2 regions of the Cronobacter muytjensii ATCC 51329 genome follow, and region 1 is predicted to be linked to the other one. Evidence: riboswitches for the same ligand, from Rfam matches in the RefSeq annotation. Region 1 holds a riboswitch; the other holds the start of a gene.
What was found. A riboswitch is a leader RNA that binds a small molecule or an ion and turns the genes downstream of it on or off. The one in region 1 is predicted to bind thiamine pyrophosphate.

Region 1 (4,211 bases):
CAACTCAGGCGGGCCAGCCATGAGCCAGAAAGACGTTTTGTTGCACTGAAATACCGTTGGTAAAACCTGCCCGTTGCTGACGTTTTCATAAGCACCTCCGCTTTCATCGAAGAGAAGTATTGCCGTAATATAGGGAATATTAAATTGATGAGTTTCCCGCAGGAGTTCCCCTTTTATGCCTTCAGGTCGTCTGCAACAGCAATTCATCCGCCTGTGGCAATGCTGCGACGGCAAGCCCCAGGAAACCACGCTCAATGAACTGGCGGATCTGCTGAACTGTTCGCGTCGCCATATGCGGACGTTGCTGAACGCGATGCAGGCGCGCGGCTGGCTGACCTGGGACGCCGAAGCCGGGCGCGGCAAGCGTTCGCGGCTGCGTTTTCTCTATACCGGGCTCGCGCTTCAGCAGCAGCGGGCGGAAGATCTGCTGGAGCAGGACCGGATCGATCAGCTGGTGCAGATCGTTGGCGACAAATCCGCCGTGCGTCAGATGCTGCTCTCGCATCTTGGCCGTAGCTTCCGTCAGGGGCGTCATATCCTGCGCGTGCTCTACTACCGCCCGCTGCAAAACCTGCTGCCCGGCAGCGCGCTGCGCCGCTCAGAGACCCATATCGCCCGGCAAATCTTTAGCGGGCTGACGCGCATAAACGAGGAAAACGGGGAACTGGAAGCGGATATTGCTCATCACTGGCAGCGTATTTCCCCTTTTCACTGGCGTTTTTTTCTGCGCCCCGGCATTCATTTTCATCATGGCCGCGAACTCGACATGCTCGATGTCATCAGCTCGCTGCAACGCATCTGCGCCCTGCCGCTTTACGCGCATCTCCGTCAGATAGTCTCCCCTACCGCCTGGACGCTTGATATTCACCTGAGCGAGCCGGATGACTGGCTGCCGTGGCTACTCGGCAGCGTACCGGCGATGATCCTTCCACGCGAATGGCCGGATCTGCCGAAATTCGCCAGTCAGCCGGTCGGTACCGGCCCCTACGCGGTGGTACGCAATAATAGTACGCAGCTGAAAATCCACGCCTTCGACGACTATTTCGGCTACCGGGCGCTTATTGACGAAGTGAATTTTTGGGTACTGCCTGAAATCGGCGAAGAGTTAAGCTGCGCCGTTCAGCTTGAGGGTCCGACGCGTGAGCCGGAAGAAAAAGCCGTCGAAAGCCGTCTCGAAGAGGGCTGCTACTACCTGCTGTTTGATTCCCGCTCGCGCGTCGGCGCGATGCCGCAGGTACGGCGCTGGGTAAGCCATCTGTTCACGCCCGCGCGCCTGCTGCATCGCGCCGCGCCGCAATATCAGCGCATCTGGTTCCCGGCCTACGGCCTGCTGCCGCGCTGGCACCACGCGCCGCAAATTCTGGAGGCGCAAAAGCCCGCCGGGCTGGAGCGCCTGACGCTCACGTTTTATGGCGATCACATCGAGAACCGGATAATCGGCGCGCTGCTGCGCGATATTCTGGCGCAGGAACAGGTTGAGCTGGAGCTGCGTGAAGTGAGCTACGAGGAGTGGTATCAGGGAGAGATAACCAGCGATCTGTGGCTGAACAGCGCCAATTTCACGCTGCCGCTTGATTTCTCGCTGTTCGCGCAGCTGTGCGAAGTGCCGCTTATCCAGCGCTGTATCCCGCTCGACTGGCAGGGCGACGCGCAGCGCTGGCGCACCGGCGCGCTTAACCTGCCGCAGTGGTGCCAGACAATGCTGGAGCGGCAAGACATATTACCGCTTATCCACCACTGGCTGATGTTACAGGGCCAGCGCAGCATGCGCGGCGTACGGATGAATACGCTCGGCTGGTTTGATTTTAAATCCGCCTGGTTTGCGCCGCCCGAGCCGTAACCCTTTCGCAACATTACGCAAATCATTACAATGGGCCGTTCTCAACGGGGTGCCGCCGGAAAACCGACGCGCTGAGATAATACCCGTCGAACCTGATCCGGATAACGCCGGCGAAGGGATTTGAGGCTACTGCTCAAAATCCTTTGCCCCCATTTGATAAAGGTGCAAAGTGTTAAAAAAACTGCTTCCGCTGCTGGCGCTGGTCGCCGTCCCGGTTTTCGCCAAACCCGTACTGACCGTCTACACCTACGATTCCTTCTCCTCCGAATGGGGTCCTGGCCCGAAAATCAAAACCGCTTTTGAAGCCGAGTGCGGCTGTGAGCTGAAATACGTGGCGCTGGAAGATGGCGTGTCGCTGCTCAACCGCCTGCGTATGGAAGGCAAGAACAGCAAAGCTGATGTGGTGCTGGGGCTCGACAACAACCTGCTCCAGGCTGCCACCGCGACCGGGCTGTTTGCGAAAAGCGGCGTTCCGGCCGGTGACGTCAACATCCCGGGCGGCTGGAACAACGACACCTTCGTGCCGTTCGACTACGGCTGGTTCGCCTTTGTCTATGACAAAAACAAGCTGAAAAACCCGCCGAAAAGCCTGAAAGAGCTGGTGGAAAGCGATCAGAAATGGCGCGTTATTTATGAAGATCCGCGTACCAGCACGCCGGGGCTTGGCCTGCTGCTCTGGATGCAGAAAGTCTACGGCGACAAAGCGCCGGACGCCTGGCAAAAACTCGCCGCGAAAACCGTCACCGTCACGAAGGGCTGGAGCGAAGCCTATGGCCTGTTTCTGAAAGGCGAAGGCGATCTGGTACTGAGCTACACCACCTCGCCGGCTTATCACATCATTGAAGAGAAAAAAGATAACTACGCCGCCGCGAACTTCAGCGAAGGCCACTATTTGCAGGTGGAAGTCGCCGGGCGCACCGCCGCCAGCAAACAGCCGGAACTGGCGGAAAAATTCCTTAAATTTATGGTTTCACCGGGTTTCCAGAACGCGATCCCGACCGGCAACTGGATGTATCCGGTCGCGGCTGTCACGCTGCCGGAGGGCTTCAACGCGCTGACGAAACCGCACACCTCGCTGCAATTTACCTCTGAGGACGTGGCCGCGCAGCGCGCCCAATGGACGAGCGAATGGCAACGCGCCGTGAGCCGCTAACACCGGGCTGGCTCTGGCCCGGCCTCATCGCCGCCCTGCTGATGGCGGCGGTGGCGCTGGCGGCCTTCACGGCGCTCTGGACGCACGCGCCGCACACCGATGCCCGCGCCCTGCTGAACGACAGCTATCTGTGGCATGTGGTGCGCTTCTCCTTCTGGCAGGCGTTTCTCTCGGCCCTGATCTCCGTCGTGCCTGCCATTCCTCTTGCCCGCGCCCTCTATCGCCGCCGCTTTCCGGGGCGGCGAACCCTGCTGCGCCTGTGCGCCATGACGCTGATCCTGCCCGTGCTGGTGGCGATCTTCGGCCTGCTCAGCGTCTACGGGCGCAGCGGCTGGCTGGCCGCGCTCTGCGCGGCGCTTGGCATCGAATGGTCTTTTTCGCCCTACGGCCTGCAGGGCATTCTGCTGGCGCACCTCTTTTTTAATATGCCGATGGCGACCCGCCTGCTGTACCAGACCCTGACGCAGATCCCCGGCGAACAGCGCCAGCTGGCCGCCCAGCTTGGCATGCGCGGCTGGGATTTTTTCCGGCTGGTGGAGTGGCCCTGGCTGCGCCGCCAGATCCCGCCGGTGGCGGCGCTGATTTTTATGCTCTGCTTCGCAAGCTTCGCCACGGTACTGGCGCTCGGCGGCGGGCCGCAGGCCACTACCATTGAGCTCGCCATCTACCAGGCATTGAGTTACGACTATGACCCGGGACGCGCGGCGCTGCTCGCGATTCTCCAGATGGGCTGCTGCCTGTCGCTGATCCTGCTGAGCCAGCGTCTTAGTAAAGCGATCCCGGTGGGCGCGACGCTGGTGCGCGGCTGGCGCAACCCGGAAGATTCGTGGCGCAGCAAACTGACCGACGCGCTATTAATTACCGCCGCGCTGCTGCTGTTGCTGCCGCCGCTGCTGGCGGTGCTGGTGGATGGCTTACGCGGCGACATGGGGCACGCGCTGGCCGACCCGGCGCTGTGGCGCGCGCTCTGGACATCGCTGCGCATCGCGCTTTGCGCGGGCCTGCTGTGCGTCATCCTGACCATGATGCTGCTCTGGAGCACCCGCGAGCTTTACCTGCGACACCGCCGTCTCGCCGGGCAGAGCCTGGAGCTTTGCGGCGTGCTGATCCTCGCCATGCCGGGCATCGTGCTGGCGACCGGTTTTTTCCTGCTGCTGAACGCCACTGTCGGGTTGCCAGCGCGCGCCGACGCGATAGTGATTTTCACCAACGCGCTGA
Region 2 (4,211 bases), 2.1 Mb from region 1:
AACCATTTGCATTACTGGTGCTTGTTGCTGTTTAACCGGAGCGCCATAGATAGCCAGTGGTGCAGGAGCTACAACTTTAAGCGGTACAGGCATTTTGTCAGGAGTAGCTTGCGGCAGTGGCTGAGGGATAGCCATATGAGCCGGAGGAACAGGCATCTTAGACGGTGTGCCGTAGATAGCCAGCGGAGCCGGAGCTTTGTTATAGGCAGGAATTTTAGACGGTACAGGGATGCCATTCGGATCGTGTTTAACAATGGCAGGCATCGGTTGTTTGCCCGGAATAGCATCAGGTGCAGCAGTCGGAACTTTATGCGGAGCCAATACAGGATACAACACCCCATGAGCATGACCAGCCGGAGCGTAAACAGAATCAGGAGCGTTATCAGCCTGATTCATGGCGCTGTTAAAACGGCTGATATGATTCAGTTGCGCGTTAAGCTGTGAAGCATTAGCGCTTACAGTTTCGTAGCCGTATTGAGTTTGAGCGGCATTAACAGATGAAGCCGCGATAGCGCCAAGTACAGCAACAGCAACTACAGTTTTCACATTTGAAGTTTTCATTTTAACCATCACCATTAACATTATTGATTTATTGAAAGCGGTTTCGCTTGCAAGCGCCTTAAACAGGCTTTGTCTCTATTAAAGAAACGCACTTAATTTATGAAGCGAACTATCCCGTATGGAAACGATTACAATTTTGACGTAGATCACAAAAAGTATTGGTTGATGAATATTTCGTTGTATTAAAAACGAGAAGTATTGAAAAGATATTTCGAATGAAAGACAAAGCTGGATTAACGATGGTGATTTCTATTCTCAATATACTTGGTTTACTAGTACGTTATTAAAATACCTTATAAAAACGATATGCGTTTATAGCAGATAAATACATATTGGTAGTGTGATCGTCCATATGCACAGAGGTAAGATGTAGAGTTGTTAGCGCTCTGGCTTTAAAAAACCACAGTATGAGAGTGACGATAAGAGGAAGAACATTAAAAGAGAACCGATAAGGAAGGCCAAAGAAAGGTTAATAATTTTCATATACTACTTTCTTTCCCTCTTCTTCTACTAGCGGTCTGTTGTTCTTAGAGTGAAGCTTGTAGGAAACTGTAAGTTTCTTAGGTATAGGAAATGTTTTAGGGAAATACTGCTCTAATATTTAAATTTAACGTTATTGTAATGATTATATCGGTATTAAAATTGATGTTTTATAGCCTTAGCTATGTATAGCATCGCTTAACACAGCAGTTATACGGGGAGCGTTGCGCCCCTCCAGGCTCCCGCGAAAGCTAACTAAACCCCCGTCAGGGGGTTGGCTTGCTCTTCCTGAGCTAAGGCTATAGTAAATTAATTACTTCCCAATTTAATATTGGAGATTGAAGCAATGACACCCAATAAATATATATTATTAACCTGGCACGTAAAAAGAACGCAGCTAAAGCATTAGTTAAGTCTGGAACATCAAGAATATCAACATAAGTTTCTGGCAAATCTGAAAACCTTGCTTATACGGTTATGTTGTGACGTTTTTGGTCTTTAGTATTTTCTCCCTTTTACTGGCGTTGTTTGTCTTTTGCTCCTGTCTTGCGTGAAGAAGGCAATGCCGGACAGGGCCAGTAATTGGAAGCTTGCGACAATGACCACTTTCCTACGCTTTGTACACCCTAAGCGGAATACAAGCGGATGAACTCATTAAAGCGCTTGATTACGTGATGCAGCTATTTCGAGTGTGATAACTGCTGTGATAAATCGAAAAATCTTGCACCCTGCCTACGGCCCCGGTTACACTAAGAACTTACAACTTGTTTGTGTGTAACTCATTGTTTTGTAATTGATTTGACTCGGGGTGCCCTTCTGCGTGAAGGCTGAGAAATACCCGTATTACCTGATCTGGATAATGCCAGCGTAGGGAAGTCAGATGCCTGTCCGGTATCCCGTCTTCGCGCCTGGCAGGAGAGAATCATGTCTTCTGACCTGCTTTGCGGCACCCATGCCGCGCCTGTTGTCACTCAACTTTGCCGTCACGCTCCGCTGGTTCATTGCATCACTAATGATGTGGTGCAAAATTTCACGGCTAATGTCCTGCTCGCACTGGGCGCCTCGCCCGCAATGGTTGTGGATGCCGACGAAGCCGCGCAGTTCGCGGCCATCGCCGATGCCCTGCTGATTAATTTAGGTACGCTCACGCGCCCGCAGCAGCAGGGAATGCGCGCGGCTATCGACAGCGCCCGTGCGGCGGGAACGCCCTGGACGCTCGACCCGGTCGCGGTCGGCGCGCTGACGCTTCGCACGGACTTCGCGCATGAGATTCTGGCGCAAAGGCCCGCGGCTATCCGCGCGAACGCATCGGAAATCCTCGCGCTGGCCGGTGTGAGCCGTGGCGGACGCGGCGTTGATGCCACCGAGAGCGCGCATCACGCCCGTGAAGCCGCGGCTGTGCTGGCTCGTCGCAGCGGCGCCGTCGTCGCGGTGACCGGCGAGGTCGATTACATCACCGACGGCGAGCGTATGCTGGCGGTCAACGGCGGCACCACGATGCTGACGCGCGTGGTCGGCACCGGCTGCGCGCTCTCGGCGGTAGTGGCCGCCTGCTGTGCGCTGCCGGGCGATCGTCTTGAGAATGTCGCGACGGCCTGCTGGCTGATGAAGCGCGCGGGCGAACAGGCGCTTGCTGTCGCGAAGGGGCCGGGCAGTTTCGCGTCCGCATTGCTCGACAGCCTGCATGCGCAGGCGTTCGGAGGTCACCATGCAACGCATTAACGCGCTGACTATCGCTGGCACCGACCCGAGCGGCGGGGCGGGTATCCAGGCGGATCTGAAAACCTTTTCGGCACTGGGCGCTTATGGCACCTCGGTCATCACCGCGCTGGTGGCGCAGAACACGCGCGGCGTGCAGTCCGTGTACCGCATTGAGCCGTCGTTTGTCGCCGCCCAGCTCGATTCGGTGCTAAGCGACGTGCGTATCGACACCACTAAAATCGGCATGCTGGCCGAAACGGACGTGGTTGAGGCCGTGGCGGAGCGGCTCTCGCGCTACCGGGTGCGCAATATCGTGCTGGATACCGTGATGCTTGCGAAAAGCGGCGATCCGCTGCTGAGCCCGTCGGCGGTGCGTACGCTGCGTGAACGGCTGCTGCCGCAGGTGGCGATTATCACGCCAAATCTGCCGGAGGCGGCGGCGCTGCTTGATACCGCCCACGCCCGCAGCGAGGCGGAGATGCGCCAGCAGGGCGAGGCGTTACTGGCGCTCGGCTGCGGCGCGGTGCTGATGAAAGGCGGCCATCTCAATGATGCCGAAAGCCCGGACTGGCTCTTTACCCGCGACGGCGCCACGCGCTTTACTGCGCCGCGCGTGGCGACGAAAAACACGCACGGCACCGGCTGTACGCTCTCCAGCGCGCTGGCGGCGCTGTACCCACGCCACTATGACTGGGTCCAAACCGTGACGGCGGCGAAAGCGTGGCTGACAAAAGCGCTGCAACAGGCGGATAGTCTGGAAGTAGGGGAGGGGATCGGGCCTGTCCATCATTTTCATGCATGGTGGTGAACCGTGCCAGCAGAATAAACTGAAAATGCGCTCAGGTCTGGCAATCTGTGCTATTCAGTACCAGGCTTAGACTGCCCGGTTAGCGGGTGGGTAAGGATCTTTTCGTCCGGCGGGCGTCGTCCGCCGACAATTACGGGAGCGTATGATGACTGATATTGCGCAGTTGCTCGGCAACGATGCCGATAGCCTGTTACAGCACCGCTGTACGACCATTTCCTCCGACCAGCTTTATCTGCCAGGGCCGGATTATGTCGATCGCGTAATGATCGATAACAACCGGCCTCCGGCGGTGTTGCGAAATATGCAGACTCTCTATAACACCGGGCGCCTCGCGGGCACCGGCTATCTTTCTATTTTGCCGGTGGATCAGGGCGTCGAGCATTCGGCGGGCGCGTCGTTCGCAGCTAACCCGATGTATTTCGACCCGAAAAACATCGTCGAGCTGGCCATTGAAGCGGGCTGCAACTGCGTGGCCTCAACCTATGGCGTGCTGGCGTCGGTGTCGCGTCGCTACGCGCACCGTATTCCTTTCCTGGTCAAGATTAACCACAACGAAACCCTGAGCTACCCGACGCAATACGATCAGACGCTGTATGCGAGCGTTGAGCAGGCGTTCAATATGGGCGCGGTGGCGGTGGGGGCGACTATCTATTTCGGCTCC

Region 2: another riboswitch for thiamine pyrophosphate. It lies ahead of thiM (hydroxyethylthiazole kinase); the one in region 1 lies ahead of thiB (thiamine ABC transporter substrate binding subunit).

Annotation. Positions count from the first base shown of each region.
Region 1 is NZ_CP012268.1:3,275,380-3,279,590, forward strand. It holds gene sgrT (glucose uptake inhibitor SgrT) at 1-89, opposite strand, end outside; gene sgrR (HTH-type transcriptional regulator SgrR) at 176-1,840, shown strand; TPP riboswitch at 1,876-1,977, shown strand; gene thiB (thiamine ABC transporter substrate binding subunit) at 2,010-2,993, shown strand; gene thiP (thiamine/thiamine pyrophosphate ABC transporter permease ThiP) at 2,969-4,211, shown strand, end outside.
Region 2 is NZ_CP012268.1:1,134,490-1,138,700, forward strand. It holds gene AFK63_RS21150 (hypothetical protein) at 1-582, opposite strand, end outside; TPP riboswitch at 1,836-1,932, shown strand; gene thiM (hydroxyethylthiazole kinase) at 1,966-2,763, shown strand; gene thiD (bifunctional hydroxymethylpyrimidine kinase/phosphomethylpyrimidine kinase) at 2,750-3,550, shown strand; gene fbaB (class I fructose-bisphosphate aldolase) at 3,696-4,211, shown strand, end outside.